4 regions of the Arthrobacter sp. NPDC080082 genome follow, and region 1 is predicted to be linked to each of the others. Evidence: riboswitches for the same ligand, from Rfam matches in the RefSeq annotation. Region 1 holds a riboswitch; each other region holds the start of a gene.

The links. A riboswitch is a leader RNA that binds a small molecule or an ion and turns the genes downstream of it on or off. The one in region 1 is predicted to bind thiamine pyrophosphate.
Region 2: another riboswitch for thiamine pyrophosphate. It lies ahead of thiO (glycine oxidase ThiO); the one in region 1 lies ahead of AB0O44_RS04050 (ECF transporter S component).
Region 3: another riboswitch for thiamine pyrophosphate. It lies ahead of thiC (phosphomethylpyrimidine synthase ThiC); the one in region 1 lies ahead of AB0O44_RS04050 (ECF transporter S component).
Region 4: another riboswitch for thiamine pyrophosphate. It lies ahead of AB0O44_RS05470 (bifunctional hydroxymethylpyrimidine kinase/phosphomethylpyrimidine kinase); the one in region 1 lies ahead of AB0O44_RS04050 (ECF transporter S component).

Annotation. Positions count from the first base shown of each region.
Region 1 covers NZ_JBFBKQ010000001.1:853,569-860,494, reverse strand. The annotation lists gene AB0O44_RS04080 (Na+/H+ antiporter subunit D) at 1-1,328, shown strand, start outside; gene AB0O44_RS04075 (Na+/H+ antiporter subunit E) at 1,325-1,870, shown strand; gene AB0O44_RS04070 (monovalent cation/H+ antiporter complex subunit F) at 1,867-2,145, shown strand; gene mnhG (monovalent cation/H(+) antiporter subunit G) at 2,135-2,542, shown strand; gene AB0O44_RS04060 (DUF4235 domain-containing protein) at 2,585-2,848, opposite strand; gene AB0O44_RS04055 (hypothetical protein) at 2,954-3,676, shown strand; TPP riboswitch at 3,703-3,844, shown strand; gene AB0O44_RS04050 (ECF transporter S component) at 3,912-4,544, shown strand; gene AB0O44_RS04045 (ABC transporter ATP-binding protein) at 4,556-6,115, shown strand; gene AB0O44_RS04040 (energy-coupling factor transporter transmembrane component T) at 6,112-6,915, shown strand.
Region 2 covers NZ_JBFBKQ010000001.1:114,510-121,435, forward strand. The annotation lists gene AB0O44_RS00455 (hypothetical protein) at 1-178, shown strand, start outside; gene AB0O44_RS00460 (VOC family protein) at 183-545, opposite strand; gene AB0O44_RS00465 (thiazole synthase) at 601-1,422, opposite strand; gene thiS (sulfur carrier protein ThiS) at 1,428-1,664, opposite strand; gene thiO (glycine oxidase ThiO) at 1,661-2,974, opposite strand; TPP riboswitch at 2,965-3,082, opposite strand; gene thiE (thiamine phosphate synthase) at 3,109-3,801, shown strand; gene AB0O44_RS00485 (ferritin-like fold-containing protein) at 3,857-4,555, opposite strand; gene AB0O44_RS00490 (RNB domain-containing ribonuclease) at 4,597-6,099, shown strand; gene AB0O44_RS00495 (DEAD/DEAH box helicase) at 6,385-6,926, shown strand, end outside.
Region 3 covers NZ_JBFBKQ010000002.1:150,257-157,182, forward strand. The annotation lists gene AB0O44_RS04965 (glucose-6-phosphate dehydrogenase) at 1-187, opposite strand, end outside; gene ffh (signal recognition particle protein) at 338-1,918, shown strand; gene AB0O44_RS04975 (alpha/beta fold hydrolase) at 1,988-2,737, shown strand; gene thiC (phosphomethylpyrimidine synthase ThiC) at 2,777-4,537, opposite strand; TPP riboswitch at 4,532-4,639, opposite strand; gene AB0O44_RS04985 (amidohydrolase family protein) at 4,707-5,804, shown strand; gene AB0O44_RS04990 (VOC family protein) at 5,880-6,755, shown strand; gene AB0O44_RS04995 (hypothetical protein) at 6,841-6,926, shown strand, end outside.
Region 4 covers NZ_JBFBKQ010000002.1:243,891-250,816, reverse strand. The annotation lists gene rpmA (50S ribosomal protein L27) at 1-55, opposite strand, end outside; gene rplU (50S ribosomal protein L21) at 117-425, opposite strand; gene AB0O44_RS05470 (bifunctional hydroxymethylpyrimidine kinase/phosphomethylpyrimidine kinase) at 791-2,302, opposite strand; TPP riboswitch at 2,463-2,560, opposite strand; gene AB0O44_RS05465 (Rne/Rng family ribonuclease) at 2,743-6,255, opposite strand; gene AB0O44_RS05460 (vitamin K epoxide reductase family protein) at 6,817-6,926, shown strand, end outside.

The DNA.
Region 1 (6,926 bases):
AGGGCATGGCCGACGGCGACAGCGACGCCCCGGTCTCGATCTTCCACCCCACCTACCTGATCCTGGTGGCCGGGGTGTCCAACGCCTTCCTCTCCGGAGACTTGTTCAACCTCTACGTGGGCTTTGAGATCCTGCTGACGGCCAGCTACGTGCTGATGACCCTCGGCGGCACCGGGCCCCGGATCCGCGCCGGCGTGACCTACGTGGTGGTTTCTGTGGTCTCCTCGGTGCTGTTCCTGATCGCCATCGCGATGATCTACGGCGCCACCGGCACCATCAACATGGCGGACCTGGCCATGAAGCTGGGGGACCTGGACCAGGGAACCCGGAACCTGCTGCACGTGCTGCTGCTCGTGGCGTTCGGGATCAAGGCCGCCGTCTTCCCGCTCTCCTTCTGGCTGCCCGACTCCTACCCGACCGCCCCCGCCCCGGTTACGGCGGTGTTCGCCGGCCTGCTCACCAAGGTGGGCGTCTACGCGATCGTCCGCACCGAGACGCTGCTCTTCCCCGGCGACACCTTCAACTCCCCGCTGATGGTGGTGGCGCTGCTGACCATGGTGGTGGGGATCCTGGGCGCGCTCGCGCAAAGCGACATCAAACGTCTGCTCTCCTTCACCCTGGTCAGCCACATCGGCTATATGGTGTTCGGGCTGGCGATGTCCTCGGTGGCCGGCCTGGGCGCCGCGGTGTTCTACGTGGCGCACCACATCACCATCCAGACCAGCCTCTTCCTGGTCACCGGGCTGATTGAACGCCGCGCCGGCAGCTCCTCCGTGGACCGGGTGGCGGGCCTGGCCAAGCTCTCCCCGCTGCTGGCCGTGCTGTTCTTCATCCCGGCCATGAACCTCGCCGGGATCCCTCCGCTCTCCGGCTTCCTGGGCAAACTGGGCCTGCTCCAGGCCGGCGTCCTGCTCGGCACCCCGCTGGCGTACGCGCTGGTGGCCGGCGGCGTCCTGACCAGCCTCCTGACCCTGCTGGCCATCGCCCGTGTCTGGAACCGTGCCTTCTGGCGCAAGCCCGAGGACGCCGAGCACCCGGACCCGGTGCTGCTCGCCGCCCCGGGCGGTGAGTCCCAGGGAACCGGCGGGGCCGGGACATCCTCCGCACGCCACACGGTGAGCCTGCTGCCGCGCACCATGGTCGGTTCCACTCTGGCGCTGGTCATCCTCGGCGTGGCCCTGACCGTGTTCGCCGGGCCGCTGTTCCGCCTCTCCGGCCAGTCCGCGGCCGAGATGCTGGACCGGTCCTCCTACATCCACGCGGTCCTCGGCGACGAGGTCACGGTCCCGGCCCCGCCGCAGCCCGTGGCCCAGGGAGGCGGCAAATGACCCGCAAACGCATCTCGCTGCGCCAGGAACTGCCGCTGCTGGTCTGGCTGGTGATTGTCTGGGGCGCCCTCTGGCAGGACTTCAGCGCCGGCAACCTGCTCTTCGGGGCGCTGATCGCTGTGTTCGTGGCCCGGTTGTTCTACCTGCCGCCGGTGGAATTGGGCGGACGGTTCAACGTGCTGCGCGCCGTCCCCTTTGGCCTGGTGTTCCTCGGCAAGGTGGTCGCGGCGAGCTTCCAGCTGCTCTACCTCGCCGTGGTGCGCGGGCCCCGGGTGGTCAGCGCCATCGTCGCGGTCCCGCTCCGCAGCCACTCGGATCTCCTGGTCACCGCCACCGGCCACGTCATCTCGCTGATTCCGGGCTCCCTGGTCGTGGAGGTGGACAGGGGTACGTCCACGCTCTATATCCACGGCATCAACGTCCGCGACGCCGAGGACGCCGCCAGGCTCCGCAAGGACGTCCGGGACACTGAGGCCGGCCTGATCCGGATCATGGGCTCCCCGGAGGAAGTTTCCGCCCTCAAACAGGAGGCAGCCGCATGATGCCGATCGTCCTGGCCGTGACCGCCGTGATTCTGTCCCTCGCGGCGGGCGGCGCCATCATCCGGATCGCCCGAGGGCCTTCGCTGCTGGACCGCGTGCTCGCCACCGACGTGCTGCTGGCCATCCTGGGCGCCGCGCTGTGCATCGACATGGCCGTCAACCGGCACCTGAACAACCTGATGCTGCTGGTGGCGATCTCGATCATCGGCTTCGTCGGGTCCGTGACCGTGGCCCGCTTCGTAGCCGACCGCAGGAGGCACCCCCATGAATCCTGAGACCTTCTCCGGGGATACGGTGATCGACGCCGTGTCCGCCGTGTTCATGGTGGTGGGTGCACTGATGTCCCTCGGCGCCGCGATCGGCCTGCTCCGCTTCCCGGACCTGATGAGCCGGATGCACGCCGCCACCAAGCCGCAGGTCCTGGGCCTGTTCCTGCTGCTGTGCGCCGTGGGCCTGCAGATGCGCACCTGGTGGGTGTGGCCGGTGCTGGTGGTCGCGTGGATCTTCCAGCTGCTGACCGTCCCGGTCTCCGCGCACATGGTGGGCCGCGCCGGCTACCGCACCAAGCACCTCCACCCGGAGTTGCTGAGCGCGGATGAGCTCGAAGCGGTGGTGCAGCAGGCCGCCGGGGAACGCGGCTTCAACGAGGACGGGGAGCCCCGCCGGGACTGATGCCCGGGGGACTCCCCGTCGGAGTCCGGTGGTGCGGTGCGCCTAGACGATGTCCTGGGTCTTGGCGAAGCGAGTGATGGCCCGCTGCGTGCCGCGGTTGGCGAGGACCTGGATGACGGCGCTCACCGAGGCCGAGATCAGCGCGAAGGTCAGGGCCTGGCGCAGCGTGGTGGGGACGTCGTCGTCGTGGCCCTTCGGCGGCTTGTTGCCGGTGGTCTTCTCCCAGACGGTGTCCACGAGCTTGGTGCCGACGAGACCGGCGACCAGGCTGATGCCGGTGCCGAGCAGTTTGATGACAATGTTCATTTCGTGCTCCTTGCGGGTGGAAACAGGACTGCCCCTAGCCTACTGGCACACCGGTCCGGGGCGGACGCCCCTGTCCGCCGCGCGCCGCCCGGCCTACCGTCGGGCATGGACAGAGACCGGGGCGCACCCTGGGCGCCGTTCCAGCTGGCGGCCGGCTGCTGCTCGATCGCGTTCGTGGTGCTGCTGGTGCTGGCCCTTGTGCTGGACTTCATCGCGCCGCCGCCGGTCGACGGGGCCGTGCCGACGCTTGAGTTCATCGCCCGCAACAAGCCCGTCTACGTCGCCGAGCAGCTGCTTTGGACGGTCCCGAACATCCTGGCGGTGCCCGTCTTCGCTGCGCTGTTCCTGGCGTGCGCTCCGGCGGCAGAGGGACTGGCACGGGGCCTGGCGCTGGGCGGCGCCCTGGTGGGCGGGCTGTCCTGGGCGCTGATCCTCGCCATCCCGGTTACCAGCCGCGGCTCTCTGGTGCTGGTCTACCTCAGCGACCGGTACGCCGGGGCGGCCGACGACGCCGCGCGGCAGCGGATCAGCGCCGCCGCCGAGGCGGTGATCGCCGAGAACAACACACCCGCCGTCGCCGGGGTGCTTTCCGCGGCGGGCATTCTCCTCATGTCCGTGGCCATGGTGCGGGCAGGGCTCTCCCGGGCGGTGGGCTGGCTGGGCATCGGCGCCGGTGCCCTGGGGCTGCTCGCGGAGGCGCTGCGGTACCTCGTCCCGGCGCTCTACGGCGGCTACGGCCTCCTGATGTGGGCGTGGTTCGTGGCGGCCGGGATCGTGCTGATCCGGCTCGGCAGGGAGGGGAGGCGGGCCCCGGCGGCGCGGGTGTAAACTGGGCCAGCCCACACGGGCGACATTCATAACGACAGGGGAGCGCCGCCGTCGGACCCTTCCGGAGGAATCCGGGAACCGTAGGTGGGCGCTGAGAGTGCGGACAGCCGCAGACCCTCGAACCTGATCCGGTTAGTACCGGCGCAAGGGAGTCGAGTTCTCAGGGTGTCCGGAACACGCGGCAGCGGCCGCCGTGGCCGGAATACCCTCCCCTCCTGTACCTCAGGAGGACGACATGACCGATATTTCCACCCCCCGCACCACAGCGGCCGGCAAAAAGAGCTGGCGCGTGGTCGACATTGTCCTGGCGGCGCTGATCGCGATTGCCGGCGGCGTCATCTTCTGGGCCTGGGACCAGGGCTCCAACGTGGTGTCCGTCCCGCTCACCGCCGTCTACCCGCCCCTGACCGGCCTCTACGCCGGCGGCTGGATGATCCCCGCGGTCCTCGGCATGCTGGTGGTCCGCAAGCCCGGCGCCGCGCTGTTCTGCGAGGCCGTCGCCGCCACCGGCGAGCTGATCATGGGCTCCCAGTACGGCACCACCGTGCTGATCTCGGGCATCCTGCAGGGCCTCGGCGCGGAGCTGGTCTTCGCCGCCTTCCGCTACAGCAAGTTCAACCTCCCGGTCTCCCTGCTCGCCGGCGCCGGCGCGGGCCTCTTCTGCGGCCTGAACGACTGCTTCCTGCCCTGGGGCTGGAACATCGCCTTCGAGGCCGGGGACAAGGCCGCCTACATCGTCTTCTGCGCCATCTCCGGTGCCGTGATCGCCGGCGGCCTGGCTTGGATCGCCACCCGCGGCCTGGCCCGGACCGGGGTGCTGGCCTCCTTCGCCTCCCGCAAGGCGGCCACCGAACCCGTCTTCTCCTGACACCCGCGCGCATGAACGCCGACGACGTCCGCCCCGCCGCGGTCACCGCCCGCGGCTGGGGCTGGCGGCACGCCGGACGGTCCCGGCCCGCCATCAGCGGACTGGACCTGGACATCAGCCCGGGCGAACGCGTCCTGCTGCTGGGACCTTCCGGCGCCGGTAAGTCGACCCTGCTGCACGCCCTGGCCGGGGTGCTCGGCGAGGGCGGCGGCGCGGACGCGGACGCCGACGACGCCGACGAGACCGGCAGCCTGCTCATCGACGGGGCCCCACCCCGGGACCGCCGCGGACGCGCCGGGCTGGTGCAGCAGGACCCGGAGACCCAGGTGGTGCTTTCCCGGGTGGGTGACGACGTCGCGTTCGGGGCGGAGAACCTCGCCGTCCCGCCCGCGGAGATCTGGGCCCGGGTAGGGGAGGCGCTCGACGACGTCGGGCTCGGATCCCTGCCCCTGGGCCACCCGACGTCTGCCCTCTCCGGCGGGCAGAAGCAGCGGCTGGCCCTGGCCGGCATCCTCGCGATGCGGCCCGGGCTCCTGCTGCTGGACGAACCCACCGCGAACCTCGACCCCGCCGGTGTGCTGGAGGTCCGCGACGCCGTGGGCCGCTGCCTGGACCGGACCGGCGCCACCCTGGTGGTGGTGGAACACCGGGTTTCCGTGTGGAAGGACCTGGTGGACCGGATCGTGGTGCTGCAGCCCGGCAGCGCGGGCGAATCCGCCGTACTGCTGGACGGGCCGCCGGACCGGGTGCTGGCCGAGGCGCGGGAGATGCTGATCGCCGCCGGGGTCTGGGTCCCGGGCCACGTGCCGGCCACCCGCGCCCGGAGCGCCGGCGACACCGGGCAGGGTCCGGAACCCGGCTTCGAAGCGGGCCGGCTGTTGCTGGCCGCAGAGTCCCTGGCCGTGTCCCGCGACCGTCCCCGCCGGGGCGGCCTGCGGACCCGCTTCCGCGCCGTGCCGCCCGTGCCGGTGCAGGAGGGTATCGCCGCGCAGGTCCGTGCGGGGCGCGCGCTCACCATCACCGGGCCCAACGGCGCCGGGAAATCGACCTTCGCCCTGACCCTCGCCGGGCTGCTGGCCCCGGTGGCCGGGACCGTGTCCGCTACCACCGACCTCAGCGCCGGCGCGGGCATCGACCCCTATGCCTGGAAGGCGCAGCAGCTGATCCCGCGGATCGGCACGGTCTTCCAGGAACCCGAACACCAGTTCGTGACCGGCCGGGTGCTGGACGAACTGACCTTCGGGCCGCGGCAGCTGGGCCGCGGCGCGGACCGGGTGGACGAACTGCTGGAGCGGCTGCGGCTGCGGGACCTGGTGGACGCCAACCCCTACACCCTCTCCGGCGGCGAGAAGCGGCGCCTGTCCGTGGCTACCGTGCTGGCCGCCCACCCGCAGGTCCTGGTCCTCGACGAACCCACGTTTGGCCAGGACGCCAACACCTGGGCCGAGCTGGCCTCCTTCCTCTCCGAACTCCTGGACGCCGGCACCGCCGTCGTCTCCGTCACCCACGACGCCGAATTCAGTGACGTCCTCGGCGGCGACGAGCTCAAGCTGCAGGGGGTGGCGGCATGAGGGAAGCCCTGACCCTGGAGGGAAACCGCGCCCTGCTGGCCCGCGCCAACCCGCTGGCCAAGTTCTCCGGCGTCGTGCTGGTCACCGTGGCGCTGGCCCTGTCCATCGACTGGGTCTCCGCGTCCGTGGCGCTGGCCTTCGAGGTGCTGCTCTTCCCGCTGGCCGGGCTCACCCCCGCCCTGCTCTGGCGCCGCGGCTGGCCGCTGATCCTGGCCGCTGCCCTGGGCGGCTGGAGCACCGCCATCCTCGCCCCGGACCGTGGCCGGATCCTGCTGGACGTGGGGCTCTGGTCCATCAGCGAGGGCTCACTCCAGCTGGGCCTCGGCTTCCTGCTGCGCGGCCTCGCGATCGCGCTGCCGGCCGTGCTGCTGATGAGCTGCACCGACCCCACGGACCTGGCCGACGCCCTCGCGCAGCAGGCGAAGCTGCCGCACCGGTTCGTGCTGGGCACCCTCGCGGCGATGCGGCTGGTGGGACTCATGGCGGAGGAATGGCAGACCATCGGGATGGCCCGGCGGGCCCGCGGCGTGGGCTCGCACGGCAGCCCGGCGCAACGGCTCAGGGCCATGCTGGGGCAAAGCTTCGGGCTGCTGGTCCAGGCGGTCCGGCGGGCGTCGCGGCTGGCGGTGACCATGGAGGCGCGCGGCTTCGGCGGTGCCCGGCGGACCTGGGCCCGGCAGGCTCGTTTCACCGGGTTGGATGTGTGGGTGGTCTTGGGCGGCGTGGTGATCGCCGGGTCGGCAGTAGCCGCCGCCGTCGCCGCAGGGACCTGGAACATGGTGTTCCTCGGCCAGCAGTGACCAGCGCGATT
Region 2 (6,926 bases), 740 kb from region 1:
GCTCAGCTGGATCATCTTCCAGGCCGCGGGCCTCGGCTATCAGCCGGGCCTGACCTGGATCCCGTGGATCCTGCCGCTGCTGCTCGCCGCGGCCGCCGCGGTTGCCGCCGTCGTGCTCCTGGGCCGGTCCCGCACCGCCCAGGACACGGAGCGGCTGAACGCCATCCTGCGCTCCTAGCCCCCTACAGCGCCTGCTGCAGCACCCAGCGGTTGCCGTCCGGATCGCTGAGGTGGGCGAATAGGACGCCGCCCATGTCCTCGATTTCGCTGACCTCCGCCCCGCGGCCCACCAACTCCGCGCGCGTCGCGGCCAGGTCCGGGGTCACCAGTTGCAGCCCCTCGAGGCTGCCGGGCTTCATCCCGGTCATTCCCGTCCCGATCACAATTGACGCCGCGGAGCCGGGAGGCGTCAGCTGGACCACCCGCATCCCCGGGATGTGTTCGACGTCGTGGTCCAGCACGAACCCCAGTCGCTCGGAATAGAACTCCTTGGCCGCGTCGACGTCGGCCACCGGAACCTGGATCACTTCTAGGCGCATCTTCATGCGCCTAGGCTACCCCGCTCCCCCGGCGGGTAGCCGCGGTCCCTGGCCGCGGTCCCTAGAGGAACTCGGCGCGGCCTTCCATGCCGGAGGACGCCAGCGCGTGCTCGCGGCGCGGGATGCGGCCGGCCAGCCGGGCCAGGCGGCCCGCGGCGACGGCGTGTTTGAACGCCTCTCCCATCAGCACCGGGTTCTGTGCCCTGGTCACCGCGGTGGCCAGCAGCACGGCATCGCAGCCCAGCTCCATGGCCAGCGCCGCATCCGAGGCCGTGCCGATGCCGGCGTCGAGGACCACGGGTACCGAGGCCCGGGAGACGATCAGTTCGATGTTGTGCGGGTTCAGGATGCCCAGGCCGGTGCCGATCGGCGCGCCCAGCGGCATGACGGCCGTGGCACCGAGGTGCTCCAGGCGCAGCGCCAGGACCGGATCGTCGTTCGTGTAGGCGAAGACCTTGAACCCGCGCGCCACCAGCTGTTCGGTGGCGTCGGCCAGTTCCAGGGCGTCCGGAAGCAGCGTCTGTTCGTCGGCGATCACTTCGAGCTTCACCCAGTCCGTCTCCAGCGCCTCGCGGGCCAGTTCGGCGGTGAGCACCGCGTCGCGGGCGGTGAAGCATCCTGCGGTGTTGGGCAGCACCCGGATGTTGCGGTCGGCCAGCAGTTGGAACAGCGATCCGCTCTCGGCCGGGGAGTAGCGGCGCATCGCCACGGTGGTCAGTTCCGTGCCGGACGCTTCCAGTGCGGCGCCGAGGCCGTCGAGGCTGGGTGCGCCGCCGGTGCCCATGATGAGCCGGGAGCCCAGCTCCACGCCGTCGAAGGTCACCGGGTCGCGGTGCGCCGTGGCCTTCACGGCGGGCTCCTGCGCGGTGTCTGCTTCCTTCATGCCGTTCATCCTCCCTGTACCGCGGTGACGAGTTCGACGTCGTCGCCCTCGATGAGTTCTGTTGCGTGCCACCGGCTGCGGGGCACGACCTCGGCGTTGCGCGCGACGGCGACGCCGAGTTTGCGTCCGTCCGTGGCCTGGCCGTTGTCCGCCAGGGGCCGGCCGGTGACGCCGCTGACGAGGGCGCCGACCGTGGCGTTGTCCGGGAGCGCGTGCGGCTTCCCGTTGAGGGTGATGTTCATGCGGTTGTCCTGTGGGTCGCGGGGTGGAGAGCATTGGTAGGGCTGTGCGCCTGGCTGGTCGACTGGCTGTGCTCAGCGTCCGTGTGCGGGCGGTCGAAGCGGTCCGGGAGGAACCCGTCCCACCGCGGGTCCGGGGTGCCGTCCAGCAGCTCCCGGCAGATGGCCGCGGCGGCCGGGGTCAGCAGCACCCCGTGCCGGAAGAAGCCGGTGGCGATCACCAGGCCCGGGACGTGGCCGCCGCCGGCGGCACGGACCCGTCCCAGCAGCGGGGCGTTGTCCGGGGTGCCGGGGCGGGCCCTGGCCGTGGCCTCGTCGAGTTCCAGCTCGGCGACGGCCGGGACCAGCTGCTGGGCGTCGCGCAGCAGCTGGTAGACCCCGCCGGCGGAGACGGCCCGGTCCCGGGCCTGGTCCTCGCGCTGGGTGGCGCCCACCACCACGGTGCCGTCCCCGCGCGGAACAATGTAGACCGGGACGCCCCGGACCAGTCCGCGCACGGTGGAGCTCAGCAATGGACGCAGCCGTTCGGGCACCCGGAGCCGGAGGATGTCGCCGTGGACCGGCCGCAGCGGCAGGGTGAGCCCGGCCGGGAGGTCCTGCAGGGCGGCGGCGCCCAGGCCGTTGGCCACGATGGTCTCGACCGACCGGATCTCCCCTCCCCCGCTGAGCCGCACGCCGGCGACCCGGCCGTCCGCCTGGATTAGGCCCTCGGCCCGTTGCGGGACGGCCCGGAACCCGGTGTCGGCGGCCAGCAGCGCCGTGATCCGGGTGATCAGGCGGCGCGGGTCCACCTGATGGTCGGCGGGGATCTCGAAGGCGCAGGAGATCGCCGGGCTGAGCAACGGTTCGCGGCGGCGGGCCTCCCGCACGGTGAGGGGTCCGACGGACAGGCCGGAGGCCAGTTGGAGGGCGCGCAGGTCCGCGAGCGCCTGGCGGTCCGCGGCGTCGGCGCCCACGGCGAGGGTCGGCGTCGTGAGATAGCCGGTGCCGGCGCCTTCGTCGCCCCCGTCGGCGAGGCTGCCGGCGAAGGCGGGCCAGAGCCGGGAGGACTCCAGCATCAGGGGCAGGAGGCCCTCCTCCTGGTAGTGGAGTTCGCTGACGGGGGCTAGCATGCCGGCGGCGGCCCAGCTGGCGCCGTCCCCGGGGGCGTCGTCGACCAGCGCCACGGTGCGTCCGGAGCGCCGGAGTTCCCAGGCGATGCCGTAGCCGATCACGCCCCCGCCAATCACGGCGACGTCGACGGCGCCGTGGCGGCCGTCAGGCGGGGCCCCGGGGCCGTGCGGCCGGGCCTTAGGGCTGGGGGTGGTGTTCATGGGTTCCTTCCCTACGCCGGTACTAGCCGGATCAGGTCAAGCGGTCGGCTCTGACGCCCTCTCAGCCCTGCGCCGTCACCGGCCTGCGGGGCTCCCGCGGTATGCGCCCAGTTTAGAGGAACTACGCTTGGGGCATGAGCCAGGATGTCCACAGCACCGCCCGTTTGTACCTCTGCACCGATGCCCGCAAGGACCGCGGAGACTTTGAAGCCTTTGTCGATGCCGCGTTTACCGGGGGCGTGGACATCATCCAGCTCCGGGACAAGACCATCGAAGCCGCGGAGGAACTGGAGTTGCTGGAGGTCCTGCACACGGTCGCGGCGCGCCACGGCCGGCTCTGGGCCGTCAACGACCGCGCGGACCTGGCCTCGCTGGCCGGCGCGCCGGTGTTCCATATCGGGCAGAAGGACATTCCGTTCGGAGCGGCCCGGGACTTCCTCGGCAAGGACACCGTGATCGGCCTGTCCACTCACACCCCGGAGCAGGTCGACGCCGCCATCGCCGCCGCGCCGGGCCGGAGCGGGCTGGACTACTTCTGCGTGGGCCCGGTCTGGGCGACACCCACCAAGCCCGGCCGGGCCGCCGTCGGCCTGGACCTGGTCCGCTACGCCGCCGACGCGATCGAGCACGCCGAGGCCGCGGGCGACGGCGGCAAGGTGGCCGGCGTCGTGCCGTGGTTCGCGATCGGCGGCATCGACCTGACAAATGTGGAGCAGGTCCTCGACGCCGGGGCCCGGCGGATCGTGGTGGTCCGGGCGATCACCGAGGCGGAGGACCCCGCCGCTGCGGCGCAGGCCCTGCTCGCCGCCCTCGACGCCCGGGCTTAGTCGCGGCCGTGCCTAAGCGCGGCCGGTCGCCTCGGCCTCACCGGCCGCAGGCCCTCTACCCCGCCAGGCCCAGCAGGGTCATCCGGCGTGAGTGCGCCGTGGCCAGCGAAGTCAGCAGCGCCCGGACCGGATCCGTGCCCGCAGGGACGCCGTTGCCCGTTGCCCCGTTGCCCGCTGCTTCCGAACCCTGGACGGCCAGGAAGGCGTGGTCGGCCGCGACCCGCTGCGCCTGGGTCAGCGCCTCGCCGAGAAGCCGCCGTGCCCACAGCGCCAGCCGGGAGGCCAGCCGGGGATCGTCGGCCAGGGCCTGCTTGAGCCGTTCACGCAGCACCCCGGTGGCCTCTTCGGAGGCCTGGACCTGCTCCACGAGTTCCGCGGTGGCGGGATCCAGCCGCGGAATCAGGGAACGGTAGAAGTCGGCGGAGACGGTGTCGATGACGTAAGCCTTCATCAGCGACTCGAACCAGTCGGCCGGCCGCGTCCGCTCATGGAAGTGGTCAACCGAGCGCTGGAACGGCACCATGGCGCCCTCCACGTCCTCACCCACGGCTTGCAGCCGGGCGCACACCAGTTCGTAGTGCTCGAACTCCCGCACCGCCAGCCGGCCCAGCACTGCCCGGTCCCGGAGGGTGGGCGCGTAGCGGGCGTCGGAGGAGAGCCGTTCAAAGGCGGAGAGTTCGCTGTAGGCCATCACGCCGAGCAGGTCCGTGAGAAAGCGGTGATCGCGGGCGGAATCCGGCGTCGGAGTGCTCATCGTTCAAGACTAGCGGCGGATTTCGGGCTACCCTGACTTTCGTGTCTCACCATCGCCTGACGCCGAGCGTCCGCCAGCAGCAAAACCAGCTCGCCGGGGCGCTGAAGGCCCTGCGAACAGTACTGGAACTGCCTGGGCCGTTCCCCGAGGAGGCGCTGCGCGACGCCGAGGCGGCGGTGGCCGGGCACGAACTTCCCGGCCTGGACCTGACCCACGTGGAGTTCGTGACGATCGACCCGGCGTCGTCCACGGACCTGGACCAGGCCCTGTTCATTGACCGCTCCGGCGACGGATACAAGGTCTTCTACGCGATCGCCGATGTCCCGTCCTTCGTGGCCCCCGGCGGCCCGCTCGACGCCGAGACGCGCCGCCGCGGGCAGACCTTCTACACGCCCGAGGGCCGCATCCCGCTCCACCCCGAGGTCATCAGCGAGGCCGCCGGCAGCCTCTTGGCCGGCCAGCTCTGCGCGGCCTTCGTCTGGGAGTTCGAGCTCGACGCCGCCGCCGAGGTGTCCTCGGTCCTGGTGCGCCGCGCCCGGGTCATCAGCCGCGCCAAGCTCAGTTACGCCGGGGTGCAGGCGGACCTCGACGCCGGCACGGCCGCCCCCGTTCTGGAACTGCTGAAAGAGGTCGGCGGCAAGCGGGTGGAGCTCGAGCGGCAGCGCGGCGGAGCGAGCCTGAACATGCCGGACCAGGAAATCGAACAGCTCCCCGACGGCGGCTACCGGATCGTCGCGGCTCCCCCGCTGCCGGTGGAGGACTGGAACGCGCAGATCTCGCTGATGACCGGGATGGCCGCCGCGGGCCTGATGCTCGAGGGCAAGGTGGGCATCCTGCGGACCATGCCCGCGCCGGACGAACGCTCCCTGCGCCACTTCCGCCGGCAGACCGGAGCGCTCGGCAAGCCGTGGGACGGGCAGACCAGCTACGGGGAATACCTGCGCACCCTGGACCCCACGGACCCCAAGCAGCTGGCCATCCTGCACTCGGCCGGGATGCTGTTCCGCGGCGCGGGGTACACCCCGTTCGATGGCAGCGTCCCGGACGACGCCATCCAATCCGCCATCGGCGCGTCCTACGCGCACTCCACCGCCCCGCTGCGGCGGCTGATCGACCGGTTCGTCCTGGTCATCTGCGAGGCGCTCTCGAACGGCGCCGAAGTTCCCGCCTGGGCCCGGGAGGCGCTGCCGTCCCTGCCCGCGATCATGGCCGCCTCGGACCAGCTCGCCGGGAAGCTGGAGCGGATGTCGCTGGACACGGTCGAGGCGGCGCTGCTGGTCAACCACGTCGGCCAGGAGTTCGACGCCGTCGTCATCTCCGGGTCGAAGCCCGCCAACGGTAACGGCGCGGGGGCCGGCAACGGCAACGGGAATGGGACAAAAGCGAACGGAAACGGCAACGGTCCGTCCGGAATCGTGCAGATCGCGGAGCCGGCCGTGACCGCCCGATGCCCGGGTGAGATGGAGTCGGGCAGCCTGGTCCGGGTACGCGTCGTCTCGGCTGACATCGCCGCCCGCGAGGTGCGGCTGGAGCTCGCGGGCTGAGGCCGCACCGCGCCGCAACGGCCGCGCCGTCGGGGACGCAGGGGCCGAACGGCTAGACTGGAAGGGTAGTAATGGATGCCCGGTCGTTGATTTCCTCGTAATTTCGAATCAACAAGCCCGCCCCTACGCGATCTTGAGACACACCCGCTGGTCCCAGTGCCAGCATCTAGATAGCCCGCGATCGGCTCCACTGGACTTGCTTGCGCCTACCGAGCGTGCTCCGGAACGGCCCTCCGCCGCCCCGTCGAGCAGGCAGCGCAACCCAAATGAATAAGGAAACTCCCCGTGAGTGAATTGCACACGCATCAGCTTCTGACCGACGAATCCGGCACGGAATCGATCGAACCGGAAGAAACCATCAGCTCCGACGAGGCGCCCCACGCCCTTCCGGAAAAGACGTTCGCCGACTTCAACGTCCGCGCCGACATCGTCGAATCCCTGGCGGACGCCGGGATCACACACCCGTTCCCCATCCAGGCCATGACCCTGCCGGTGGCCCTGGGCGGCCACGACATCATCGGCCAGGCCAAGACCGGCACCGGCAAGACCCTCGGCTTCGGCATCCCCGCGCTGCAGCGGGTCATCGGCCGCGACGACGCAGGCTACGACGCCCTCCCGACACCGGGTGCCCCGCAGGCCCTCGTGATCGTCCCCACCCGCGAGCTCGCCGTCCAGGTCGCCAACGACCTGCAGAACGCCGCCCGCAAGCGCAACGCCCGGATCGCCACCATCTACGGCGGCCGCGCGTACGAGCCGCAGGTCGATGCGTTGCAGAAGGGCGTGGAAGTTGTCGTCGGCACCCCCGGCCGCCTGATCGACCTGTTCAA
Region 3 (6,926 bases), on a different contig from region 1:
AGGCGGTGTCCAGCCGCTCCAGCCACTGCTCCTGGCTCCAGTCGTCGGAGCCGGCGCCCACCAGGGTCAGGCCGGCGGCGTGGCCGCGGGCCACCAGCCGGGCCAGGCCCGGAAGCAGCAGCCGGCCGGTCAGGTCGCCGGACGCGCCGAGGATGAGCAGGGTCTTTACCGTCGGTTCACTGGTCACCTACGCCAGCATGCCACCTCCGAGCCGGGTCTTGGTACCCTAGATAGTCGAGTCCCGTTGTCGGGCCGGTTCGTTCCGGCGAGACAGTTCCGACACTGGCGCGCCGTTCCGGACGTCAGCTGCAGATCCACTGAAAGAAGTGCACGGCGCGTGTTCAATTCACTCTCTGACCGGTTGACAGCAACCTTCAAGAACCTTCGCGGCAAGGGCCGCCTGACCGAGGCCGACGTCGACGCCACGGTCCGGGAGATCCGCCGTGCCCTGCTGGACGCCGACGTCGCCGTGCCGGTGGTCCGCGAATTCACCTCCCGCGTGCGCGAGCGTGCCCTCGGCGCCGAGGTCTCCGGTGCGTTGAACCCCAGCCAGCAGATCGTGAAGATCGTCAACGAGGAACTCGTCGAGATTCTCGGCGGCGAGACCCGCCGGATCCGGCTGGCCAAGACCGGCCCCACCATCATCATGCTCGCCGGCCTCCAGGGCGCCGGTAAGACCACCCTCGCCGGCAAGCTCTCGAAGCACCTGAAGTCCCAGGGCCACAGCCCCATGCTGGTGGCCTGTGACCTGCAGCGCCCCAACGCCGTCACCCAGCTGCAGGTCGTCGGCCAGCGCGCCGGCGTACCGGTGTTCGCCCCGCACCCCGGCGCCACCTCCACCGAGCTGGACCACCCGGCCGGCGACCCGGTCGCCGTCGCCCGCGCCGGCGTCGAGGAAGCCAAGCGCACCCTGCACGACGTCGTGATCGTTGACACCGCCGGCCGCCTCGGCGTCGACGCGGACATGATGGAGCAGGCGCGCCAGATCCGCCGGGCCATCGTCCCCAACGAAGTCCTGTTCGTCATCGACTCGATGATCGGCCAGGACGCGGTCAACACCGCCATGGCGTTCGACGAGGGCGTCAACTTCACCGGCATCGTGCTCTCCAAGCTCGACGGCGACGCCCGCGGCGGTGCCGCGCTCTCCGTCGCGTCGGTCACCGGCAAGCCCGTCATGTTCGCCTCCACCGGCGAAGGCCTGGACGACTTCGAGCTCTTCCACCCGGACCGCATGGCCTCCCGCATCCTCGACATGGGCGACGTGCTCACCCTGATCGAGCAGGCCGAGAAGTCCTGGGACAAGGACGAAGCGGCCCGGATGGCGAAGAAGTTTGCCGACCAGGAAGACTTCACCCTCGAGGACTTCCTCGCCCAGATGCAGCAGATCCGCAACATGGGCTCGATGAAGAAGATGCTCATGATGATGCCCGGTGCGCAGAACATCCGGCAGCAGCTCGAGCAGTTCGACGAGCGCGAAATCGACCGGGTCGAGGCGATCGTCCGGTCCATGACCCCGCACGAGCGGGTCGCGCCGAAGATCATCAACGGTTCCCGCCGGGCCCGCATCGCCCGCGGCTCGGGCGTGCACGTCTCCGAGGTCAACGGCCTGTTGGAGCGCTTCGCCCAGGCGCAGAAGATGATGAAGAAGATGGCCGCCGGCGGCGGCATTCCGGGGATGCCCGGGATGCCGGGCATGGGCGGGGGGGCCCGCAAGGGCAACAAGCCCGCGCCGAAGAAGAAGGCCCGCTCCGGCAACCCGGCCAAGGCCGCACAGGAGCTCAAGGACGCGGAGGCACGGCGCGCAGCCGGCGCCAAGGCCGTGCCCACCGGCGCCTCTTTCGGCCAGCAGGGCGACTTCGACCCCTCCCAGCTGAACCTGCCCAAGGGCTTCGACAAGTTCCTCGGCGGCAGCAAGTAGCGACACGCTGCGGCGGGCCGCGGCGTATGTCGCGGCCCCGTTGACGGACCCGTGGAATAGGCTTGGAGCATGTTCAAGGAGCGCGTAGTTTTCGTCCACGGGGCCGGCAGTTTCGGTGCCGCGGCGTGGCCGAAACAGCACGGCATGGCGCTGGCCTATGACGCGCTCTTCCTCCGCCGGCACGGCTTCGACCCGGTGGCCGAGCCGCTGGAAACCGATTTCGCGGCCGACGCCGGGATCGTCCTCGGCGCACTGGCCGACGACGGCCGCGGTGCCGCCGGAGGCCACGTCGTCGCCCACTCCCAGGGCGCCATCGCCGCGATGATGGCCGCCGTCGAACGGCCCGACCTGGTCCAGTCCCTCACGCTGGTGGAACCGGCCTGCCTGTCCCTGACGGCGGAACTGCCGGCCACCGCCGCGCACCGGGCCCTGATGGAACCGCTCTTCGATGTCCGGCACAGCCTGGGCGACGAGGACTTCCACCGTGAATTCGTCCGCCGGGTGTTCGCCGCGCACGCCCCGCTGCACGGCGCCGCCGGGGAAGTCGCGGCGGATAACGCCCGGGAGGCGCGGCGGCTCCGGCTGCAGGCCCCGGCATGGGAGGCGCCGCTGCACATCGTCCCTGGCGTTCCCACCCTGGTCCTCACCGGCGGCTGGGAACCGCTGTATGAGGAGATCGCCGGCTACCTCGTGGAGACCGGCGCCCGGCACCGCACCGCCCCGGGCGGGCACCGGCCGCAGGACTCACCGGAGGGGGACCGGGCGATCCGCTCCTTTATCGCCGACGTCGTCCGCAGCCGGCACGCCCGCGCCTCCTAACCCGCCCCTCCTTACTCCGGGCCTCCTAGTCCCAGCCTGCTAGTCCCGGGCGGCCCCCACCCCCGGATCCGGCAGGTAGACCTTGCCGCCGGAGGCGAGGAACTCCTCGCTCTTCTCCCGCATGCCCGCGTCGGCCCGGGCCGCCTGCGCCTCGGCGGAACCAAACTCGCTCCGGATGTCCTGGCTGATCCGCATCGAGCAGAACTTCGGCCCGCACATGGAACAGAAGTGCGCCATCTTGGCCGGCTCGGCGGGCAACGTCTCGTCGTGGAAGGCCTCGGCGGTGACCGGGTCCAGGGACAGGGCGAACTGGTCCCGCCAGCGGAACTCGAAGCGGGCCTTGGACAGGGCGTCGTCCCGCTCCTGCGCGCCGGGGTGGCCCTTCGCAAGGTCCGCGGCGTGGGCGGCGATCTTGTAAGTGATCACGCCGGTCTTCACGTCGTCCCGGTTCGGCAGGCCCAGGTGCTCCTTGGGGGTGACGTAGCAGAGCATGGCCGTCCCGTACCGGGCGATCTCGGTTGCGCCGATGGCGGAGGTGATGTGGTCGTAGCCGGGGGCGACGTCGGTCACGAGCGGACCCAGGGTGTAGAACGGCGCCCCCTTGCACAGCTCCTGCTGGCGTTCTACGTTTGCCCGGACCAGGTGGAACGGGACATGGCCCGGGCCCTCCACCATCACCTGCACGTCGAATTCCCAGGCCCGCTGCGTGAGCTCGGCGAGGGTGTCCAGTTCGGCGAACTGCGCGGCGTCGTTGGCATCCGCCGTCGACCCCGGCCGCAGCCCGTCGCCGAGGGAGAACGCGACGTCGTACTTCGCGAAGATTTCGCAGAGCTCGTCGAAGTGGGTGTACAGGAAGTTCTCCCGGTGGTGCGCCAGGCACCAGCCGGCCATGATGGAGCCGCCGCGGGACACGATCCCGGTGACCCGGTTGGCTGTCAGCGGCACGTACCGGAGCAGCACGCCGGCGTGAATGGTCATGTAGTCCACGCCCTGTTCGCACTGCTCGATCACGGTATCCCGGAAGATTTCCCAGGTCAGCGCGTTCGCTTCGCCGTTGACTTTCTCCAGGGCCTGATAGATCGGGACGGTGCCGATGGGCACGGGGGAGTTGCGGAGGATCCATTCGCGCGTCGTGTGGATGTCGTCCCCGGTGGAGAGGTCCATCACCGTGTCTGCACCCCACTGGGTGGCCCACTGGAGCTTGTCCACCTCCTCGGCGATGGAGCTGGTGACGGCCGAGTTGCCGATGTTGGCGTTGATCTTCACGAGGAAGGCCTTCCCGATGATCATCGGTTCGGACTCGGGGTGGTTGATATTCGCCGGGATGATGGCCCGGCCGGCGGCGAGTTCGCTGCGGACCAGTTCGACGTCGCAGTTCTCGCGCAGCGCGACGAAGCGCATCTCGGGCGTCACCTCGCCCTGCCGCGCGTAATGCATCTGGGTGACGGTCCGGCCGGGGAGGGCCCGGCGCGGTGCCGGAGGAGCGCCGCGCCACTCCGCCGAGGCGGCTCCGCGGCGGACCGCGGACTTGCCGTCGTCGAGAAGGCTGCGCTCCCGGCCGGAGTAGGGCTCGGTGTCCCCGCGTCCGGCAATCCAGTCGGCACGGAGCGGCGGCAGGCCCGCCACCGGGTCGCTGACCGGCCCCGCCGTGCGGTAGGCCAGGAACGGGGGATTTGGGGTGCCGCCGGGGGACGGCTCCAGGGCGATCTCGGTCACCGGGACCCGCAGGCCGTCGCCTTCGATGTAGGCCAACGTGTGCGACGCAAGGGCAGGGCTGTGCTGGGAATTTGTGGTGCGCAAGGGTTACTCACTTCCTTCGCCGGCATTACCCGGACAGGTTCAACGGTCGCAGGCTGCCTCAGCCCGATCTCAGCCCCTGCAAGGGCTCCCGTGTGGTCGTAGACGAAGCTACCACAGGGCCCCGGACACGGCTCCAAGGTTTCCGCCGGCCGCGATTAGGCTGGGACCCATGAGCGGCATCATCGAATTCACCGGGCCCGTCCTCACCGCCGTGAACCGGGAGCGGCGCGGCCTGTGGTCCGTGGACGGGGTGCTGACCTTCGACCGTCCGGAGGCGGCGCCGGACCAAGTCATCGACGGGTGGGTAATCCCGGGACTGGTCGACGCTCACTGCCACATCGGGCTCGGGCCCGGCGGTGACGTGGACGCCGCCGTCGCCGAAACGCAGGCGCGCACGGACCGTGACGCCGGGACCCTGCTGGTCCGCGACGCCGGAGCGGTGCACGACACCCGCTGGATCCAGCAGCGGCGGGACCTGCCCCGGATCATCCGTGCGGGCCGCCACATCGCCCGAAGCCGCCGCTACCTGCGCGGCCTCGCCGTTGAGGTGGACCCCGGTGACCTGGTCGAGGAGGTCCGGAAGCAGGCGCGGGCGGGGGACGGCTGGGTCAAGCTCGTGGGGGACTGGATCGACCGCGACGCCGGGGACCTTGCCGCAAGCTTCCCCGCCCGCACCGTCAGGGACGCCGTCAGCGCCGCCCACGACGAGGGCGCCCGGGTCACCGCGCACTGCTTCGCCGAGGACACCCTCGATGACATGCTCGACGCGGGCATCGACTGCATCGAGCACGCGACCGGGCTGCTGCCCCGCCATCTTCCGCGTTTCGTCGACCAAGGCGTGCCGATCGTCCCCACCCTGGTCAACATCGCCACCTTCCCGGACATCGCCGCGCAGGCCGAACCCAAGTTCCCGCGCTACGCCGCCCACATGCGCACGCTCTGGGAACGCCGGGCCGAGCGGGTCCTCGAGGCCCACGAGGCCGGGGTGGCCATCTACGCGGGAACCGACGCCGGGAGCGTGATTGCCCACGGGCGGATCGTCGACGAGTTGGAGGCACTGCATGCCGCCGGACTGGGCGCGGCCACCGCCCTCGACGCCGGCGCCTGGTCCTCCCGGGCCTGGCTGTGCGCCGCCGGAATCGCCGAGGGTGCGCCCGCCGACGTCCTGGTCTGCGCCGCTGACCCGCGGCGGGATCTCTCCACGTTGCGGAATCTGCGCGCCGTCGTCCTCCGCGGGGACGTCATCGGCGCGGCATCCGCGGAATAAATTGAAGCTTCAAGTAATTTTATCTGGTGAGAGCCGCCGAATGACGGCTGAACCCCACAGCACCGGAGTGATGCAATGACCACCAACGCCGCCACCCAGGACCTCTTGCCGGCCGACCTCTCGATGGGCACCGTGATGCTCAAGGTCGGCGACCTGGCGATGATGACCGACTATTACCAGCGCGCCCTCGGCCTGGAGGTGGTGGCCGAGCAGGGCGGCGGCCTCTACCTCGGACGCGGCCAGACGCCGCTGGTGCACCTCGCGCCGGCCCCGGGACTGAACCTCCCCTCCCGGGGCGAGGCCGGGCTCTTCCACACCGCCCTCCTGTTCGAGGACCAGGCGGCGCTGGCCGCCACCGTCGCCACCGCAGCCCAGTACGATCCCCGGTTCTTCACCGGCAGCGCGGACCACCTGGTCAGCGAGGCCTTCTACTTCAACGACCCCGAGGGCAACGGCATCGAGCTGTACTGGGACCGTCCGCGCGAGGAATGGTCCTGGGATGGCGCGAATGTTGTCATGGACAGCTTGGCGCTGCCGCCGCAGCGTTACCTGGAGCAGCACCTCACCGAGGCGTCGCTCGCCGGCCAGCACGAAACCGGCGCCGGCGTCGGGCACGTCCACCTCCAGGTCGGCGACGTGCAGTCCGCCCACGACTTCTACGTCGGGACCCTGGGCTTCGAAAAGACCGCAGGCTGGCACGGCCAGGCGCTTTTCGTCTCGGCCGGCGGCTACCACCACCACATGGCCATGAACGTCTGGAACAGCCGCGGCGCCGGCCCCCGGCGCGACACGCTGGGCCTGGGCGAGGTGCTGATCGAGGTGCCCTCCGGGGACGACATCGGCGCCCTCGCGGACAGGCTCAAGGTCGCCGGCGTCGCGTCCCACCACACGGGTGCGGAGCTCCGGTTCGACGACCCCTGGCGCAACCGGATCCGGGTCGCCGTCCGCTGACCGGCCTCCGGGCCGCCAGCCGATAGGCTGGGACCACGCCACACGCCGCGGCCCCCGGGCCGCCCGAAATCCAAGGATGAGCCCCGTGGGATTTACCGAAGTCTTCGTCGCCACCCATGACGCCGCGCTCAAGCGGGCCGCCGCCCTCGCCGGGGGCGCCCCCGCCGGCCC
Region 4 (6,926 bases), on a different contig from region 1:
GGGCGTTGGAGTCACGACCGTTGCGAGTGGAGCTCGCGCCTTTTTTATGTGCCATTTGGAATGCCTGCCTTCAAAAAATTCTGGGAAACTGCGGGAACCTGATCAGTAACGGAAAGTTACTTGATACCGGTGATCTTGACCTTGGTCAGTTCCTGACGGTGACCCTGGCGCTTCTTGTAACCGGTCTTGTTCTTGTACTTCTGGATGACGATCTTGGGACCACGGAGGTCTTCCAGGATCTCAGCCGTAACCGTTACCTTAGCCAGGTCCGCTGCGGCAGACGTGACCTTGTCACCGTCCACCAGGAGCAGTGCGGGCAGCTCAAAGGTGCTGCCGGCTCCACCGGGGACGCGGTTCAGGGTAACGAAGTCTCCAACAGAAACCTTCTCTTGGCGGCCGCCTGCGCGGACAATCGCGTACACCACTGGGGAACTCACTTCTCTCGACGTTTATTACTAGATTTGCGTGCGGAACCTGGCCCCGAAATACCGGAGCGGCTCACGCTGTGCCTCAACGCCGGCAGGTTCCCCGGGGGAACCCATGAGCTATCCCGTGGATCATCCGTCCCGCGTGGGGTGGACAGGTCCTCAGGGTCATAACCCAAGTGTTGGCGTAAGCACCGAAGATCAAGACTACGCTAATTTCGCCTTCGGCCGCAAACGAGGCAGGCCCCGGAGAGTCGGGCGTGACCGGTGCCACAGTGCCGTTTTCCAAGGAACCGGACCGGGCGCCGCAGCCGCTTTCGGGAACCGCGCCCCACCACCTTACCGGCCGCGGCTCCCGTTCCGGGTCAGGCGTGCAGCCTCGGCGCGTCGAAGAAGTCCACCTCGAAGCGCACCGAGTGGACGAACGCCTCGGTCATGGCGCCCCGTTCGGCGGCGGAACCGCGGCGGGCGGCGGCATCCGTGTAGCGGATCGCCTGCCGGGTTGACTCGGCGAAGGCCGCGTCCGCGTAGGTCCGCAGCCAGGCGGCGTAGGGGTGGCCTTCGTCCGCGCCCGCGGCGAGGAACTGTGCGTGCAGCGCGGCGCCCACCTCGGCATAGAGCCAGAAGCACGGCAGCGCCGCGGCCACGAGGACCCCGTAACTGCCGGCCAGGGACGCGGCATGCAGGTGGTCCACGTAGGACTTGGTAACCGGACCCTGCCGCGGGGTGCCGGCGCGCCCGGCGAGCCAGCTGCGGTGCAGTTCCGACTCAACCTCCAGGCACTGGGCGGCCGAGCGTGACCAAAACAGCTGCTCGGCCTCCGTCGGGGCAAGCGCGGCGGCGCGGGAGAGCACCCGGGAGTAGCCGTTGAGGTAGAGCGCGTCCTGGCCGAGGTAGTAGGCGAACTCGTGCTCCGGCAGGGTCCCGTCGGCCAGGCCCCGGATGAAGTCCAGGGCGTAGATCTCCGACAGGCCCTCCGCGGCGATGGGCTCGAGGCCGGTGGCAAAGTCGCCGGGTTCCCTAAGGCGTTCCGTGAAGTGTTCCGTGCCGGCCCCGGGCCCCGATTCCGCCGGCTGGGCGAGGTGGTGGAAGTGGTGGACGGGTCCGTTGCCGGTGCCGACGTCGAGCCGGACGGCCTCGCGCAGCGCCCCCAGCAGCCAGGGCTTGACGCGGCGCAGCGCCGCTTCCCAGTCCCCGCCGGCGGCGTAGGCCGTGGCAAGGGCCGAGGACAGCGAGCACCCGGTGCCGTGGCTGTTGCGGGTGTCGACCCGCTCCCCCGGCACCACCACGGTCTCGCTGCCGGGCAGTCCCGCGCTGTTGACCAGCGCGTCCGGGCACCCGCCGTCGGCGTCCTCCTCGAGATGGCCGCCCTTGACCAGGACCGTGGTTCCGGCCAGCGCGGAGAGGCGCTTGCCCTGCTCCAGCGCCTCCGCCCAGCCGGCGGCGACCGGTTCATCCAGCAGGAGGGCGAGTTCGGCCAGGTTCGGGGTGACCAGGTCGGCGAGCGGCAGCAGGGTGTGCAGGGCCGCGACGGCCGATTCCTGCAGCAGCCGGTCACCGCTGGTGGCAACCATGACGGGGTCCAGGACGACGACGGCGGGCCGGGTACGTTCCAGCCACGCCCGCACCGCGTCGATGACGCCGGCGTCGCCGAGCATGCCGATCTTGACGGCGTCGATGGTGATGTCCTCGGCGATGGCGTCCAGCTGCTCGGTCAGGAAGGCGGCGGGGGGCACGTGCACGGACCGGACGCCGCGGGTGTTCTGCGCGGTCAGGGCGGTGATGGCGGCCATGCCGTAGCCGCCCATGGCCGCGATGCTCTTCAGGTCCGCCTGGATTCCGGCGCCGCCGGAGGGGTCGGAACCGGCGATGGCCAGGACCCTGGGGACCGGGGCCCGCCCGGTGGCCGCGTGGGCCGTGCCGGCCGACGCCTCGGGTCCGGCGGCGTCGGCCCTGGATGCCGGGAACACCGTCTGCAGGAAACTGGCGCCGGCCGCGGGAGTGGTTGAGAGAGCCGCGGGTGCTACCGCGGGTTGGGTCGAAGACAAGAGACATCCCTTCGCCGGTGCTAACCGGACAGGTTCAACGGGTGTGGATCTCAGCCGGCCCGATGCGCGGCACCCCGTGTCGCGTTCCAGCGTAGCGCCCCTCCCCGGTTTCGCTGCCCGGCGGCCCGTTCTGCCCGGTCCCACCTCCGGCCGGACTCCCCTTAACCGGCTCGCGGGTACCGCCCGGAGTCGACGCTTCGAAACGTCGAGTCCGGGAGATACCCGCGAGTGGTACTGAGCGGTACCGGGTGGTGCGGCGGCGGAGCGGTTTAGAGCTCCGAGGCCGGTACGCCGACGCCGAGGATGATCGGGCCTCCGTTGTCCTTGACGACCGGCTTGACCGTTTCCGGTGCCTTGGCCTCGTGGACGGAGCCCTGGCCGGACGGGGCGGAGGCCTGCCGGCGCTGCTCGACGGCGGTCTCGTTGGCTGCCCCCTGGGCACGGCTGGCACTACGGTGCCGCCGCGGACGGCGCTGGCCGGTGGCCGGTTCCGCTGCCGCCGGAGTGCGGGTGGCGACGGGGGCCGCCGTCTGCGCGGCCGTCTTGGGAGCCTCCTGCCGGCGGGTGTCCTGCTTCGGAGCCTCCTGCTGCCGGGTGTCCTGCTTCGGAGCCTGCTGCGGGGCAGCTTCCCGACGGGTTTCCGGCTCGGCCGCACGGTTGCGGGCGTTCGGCGGCTGGATCCGGGCCGTGCGGGCACGTCCCCGGCCCCGGGTGGCTCGGGACTGGTCAGCGGACCGACCGCCGGCCGGAGCCTCGGCGGGTGCCTCAGCCTCCGGGGCAGGGGCATCCACGGACCGTTCCTCCACAGCCGGCGCTTCCACGGACGGGGCGGCCTCGCGGGCCGCGGTCGCCGTGGTCCCGGACTGGCGGTTCCGCGAGTCCGAGTCGCCCAGGTTGGCGAACGCCTCAGTCAGCAGGTCCAGGGTCAGGGCCGGCTGCGGCGCCTGTTCGGCGTGCTCGACGAAGGGCAGTGCCACCTGCTCGCCCCCGAAGGTCAGCACGGCGGCGGGACGGCCGGCTGCTTCCTCGGTGGAGGCCAGCTCGACGGCGGCGTCCAGGGCCGCTTGCCGTGTCTCGGCGTCGGGCGCTGCGCTGGCGTCGCCGTCGTGCAGGTGGGCCGCGTGGGCGGCCGCCGCGATATTCGCCAGCGCTGCACGGGTGGCCTCGGCCTTGGCGTGCCGCTCGGCCTCGGTGGGCTCGTGGTGCCCGGCCGCCGGCACCTGCTGCTGCTGGCCCTCGGTGCCCTGGCCGCCCTTGCCGCGGCGGCGCTTGCGCTCGTTGCGGGCGGCGGGCTGCTGCTCGGTGCGCGGAACATGGTGTTCCGCGGCGACGGTGTTGGCGCGGCGGTGCTCGACCGGTTCGTCGTGCGTGACGACGCCCCGGCCGGCGCAGGCCTCGCACTGCTCACCGAAGACTTCCAGCAGGCCGGTGCCCATCCGCTTGCGGGTCATCTGCACGAGGCCGAGCGAGGTAACCTCGGCCACCTGGTGCTTGGTCCGGTCCCGGCCCAGGCACTCCACCATGCGGCGCAGAACGAGGTCGCGGTTGGATTCGAGCACCATGTCGATGAAGTCGATGACGATAATGCCGCCGATGTCTCGCAGGCGCAGCTGGCGGACGACTTCCTCGGCCGCTTCGAGGTTGTTCTTGGTGACGGTTTCCTCGAGGTTGCCGCCGCTGCCGGTGAACTTGCCGGTGTTGACGTCCACCACGGTCATGGCCTCGGTGCGGTCAATCACGAGGGAGCCGCCGGACGGCAGGAAGACCTTGCGTTCCAGAGCCTTGTGGATCTGCTCGTCGATGCGCCAGGCGGAGAAGATGTCCGTGTCCTTGGTCCACTTCTCGAGCCTGCCCACCAGGTCCGGCGCCACGTAGGTGACGTAGGCCTCGATGGTGTCCCAGGCCTCCTCACCGGAGACGATCAGCTTGGAGAAGTCCTCGTTGAACACGTCGCGGACCACCTTGATGGTCAGGTCCGGTTCGCCGTAGAGGAGCTCCGGGGCGAGGATCTTGGTGGACGTGGCCTGGCTTTCGATGCCCTCCCACTGGGCGCGGAGCCGGTTGATGTCATGCGTCAGCTCCTCTTCCGAGGCTCCCTCGGCCGCGGTGCGGACGATCACGCCGGCGTCTTCCGGCAGGCGGTCCTTGAGGATGCGCTTGAGCCGGTTGCGTTCGACGTCGGGCAGCTTGCGGGAGATGCCCGTCATGGAACCGCCGGGCACGTACACGAGGTACCGGCCGGGCAGCGAGATCTGGCTGGTGAGCCGGGCGCCCTTGTGGCCCACCGGGTCCTTGGTCACCTGGACCAGGACGGAGTCGCCGGACTTGAGCGCGTTCTCGATCCGGCGCTGCTTGCCCTCGAGGTTGACGGCGTCCCAGTTGACCTCGCCGGCATACAGCACGGCGTTGCGGCCGCGTCCGATGTCGACGAAGGCCGCCTCCATGGAGGGCAGCACGTTCTGGACGCGGCCCAGGTAGACGTTGCCGATCAGGGAGTCCTGCTGGGTCTTGGACACGAAGTGCTCGGCCAGGACGCCGTCTTCGAGGACGCCGATCTGGATTCTGTCGTCGCGCTGGCGAACGATCATCTGCCGGTCCACGGATTCGCGGCGCGCCAGGAACTCCGCTTCGGTGATGACGGTGCGGCGGCGGCCGGTGTCGCGGGACTCGCGGCGGCGCTGCTTCTTCGCCTCCAGCCGGGTGGAGCCCTTGACCGAGGTGACGCGGTTGCTGACCGGCGCTTCGCTGACGGTGCGCGGCGCGCGGACTCGGGTGACGGTGTTGGGCGGGTCGTCGTCGCTGCCGCCGGTCAGTTCGAGGTCCTGGTCACCGCGGCGGCGGCGACGGCGGCGGCGGGACGTCACGCCGTCCTCCAGTGCGGCCTCGCGGCCCTCCTCGGCGTCCTCGTCGCCGGGCTCGGCGTCGGTGTCGGACCCGGCGACCCGGCTGCGGCCACGGCGGCCGCGGCTGCGGCGACGGCGGCGGTTGCCCTGCTCGTCGTCCTCGTCGTCTTCATCGGTGTCTGTGTCCTCGGCAGCTGCCGCGGCGGGGGCGGGACGGACGACGGCGGTGAGGTCCGGGGCCTGGAAGAGCATGGAGGTGACGGCACCGGGGGCGGAAGGGGCGAGGAACAACGACGGCGTTTGGGTTTCCTGCGCCTCCTCGGCGGGGGCCTCCGTTGCCGGGGCCTCCTCGCCGGGGGTTTCGGAGGCGACGGCGGGAGCGTCCTGGGCGGCAGCGGCGGCTTCAACCGTGGGCGCGTCGTCGGTGGCGCCGGCCTCCGGGACGGTTTCCGCGGGCACCTCGGCGGGGGCAGCCTTGGCGCGGCTGGCCCGGCGGCGGACCGGCTTGCGCGGGACATCGGCCTCAGCCTCGGCATCGGCGGGCACGTCGGCGGGGGCCACGGCCTCGGAAACGGTCAGGAGGGCGGGGGCTTCGTCCGCGGCGTCAGCCTCGGGTGCTGCGGCTGCCTTCGGGGCGGCCTGGCGGCGGGTGCGGGTCCGGCGCGCCGGGGCCTTCTCCGCTGCGGGTTCCTCCGCGGCATCGGCCGGGACGCTGTTGTCTGCATTGGCAGCGTCTGCTTCGGCGCCTGCGGCGGGAGCCGCGGCGTCGGCGGTTTCATCGGCCGGTGCGGCCGCTTCGGCCTTGGGAGCCGCTTTCTTTCGGGTGCGCGGTGCCCGTTTAGGCTTTTCCGGCACCTCGGTGGCGGTTGCGCCGTCGGTCATGGGGGCGTCGGAAACCGTTGCTTCGTCGTTGCCCGTTTCCAGCTGTTCATTATCCATATGAGGCCACGCTCCTGCCCCTGATGCGCCGCCACATCCGGCGCCCTGGGGGCATATATTTGTCAACACCCGCAGGCATTGACAGAAGTCAATTGAATACCCTCAGGTTCGCACTGGCCTTGGGGTGCGGCAGCCCTGGAGGGCCGGCGGCTTCGCTGCGAACCCGTTGATCGATGCATCACAACCAGGTGCCGTCCAATGGCATTGCGGGAAAACCGGATCATCAGACCCGGGAAGATCCCTGCTCCTCATTGGCGGTCTTGAATTCGAAGTCGCCGGACTGAAGCGCGAATGTGGTTCACGTCCCAGCCAGCTTCATTGTCTCACAGCACTCGGAAATGCCGGCTTAGGCCACACATCCCGGACGCACATGACACCGAATCACCGGTACGCGAGGGGGTGGCCGGGACCGGAACCCGGGATTCGTCCAGCCTCCGGCGATAGAATCGGCCTGAGCACGCCGTTCCGCAGCCACCGCTACGGTCGCGACGGACCAGAACACAGAGAACCTGACCATGAGAAGACCCAGCACCGAGAACCGACGCAAAGGACGAACGATCCATGCCCAGCATCTCCCACGCCCCTGACGACGTGGCCACCCCGGCACGGGACAACGGACCGGCCGAAGCGGACCGGCAGGTTCCGTCGATGACCCGGCCGCGGCCGTTCGG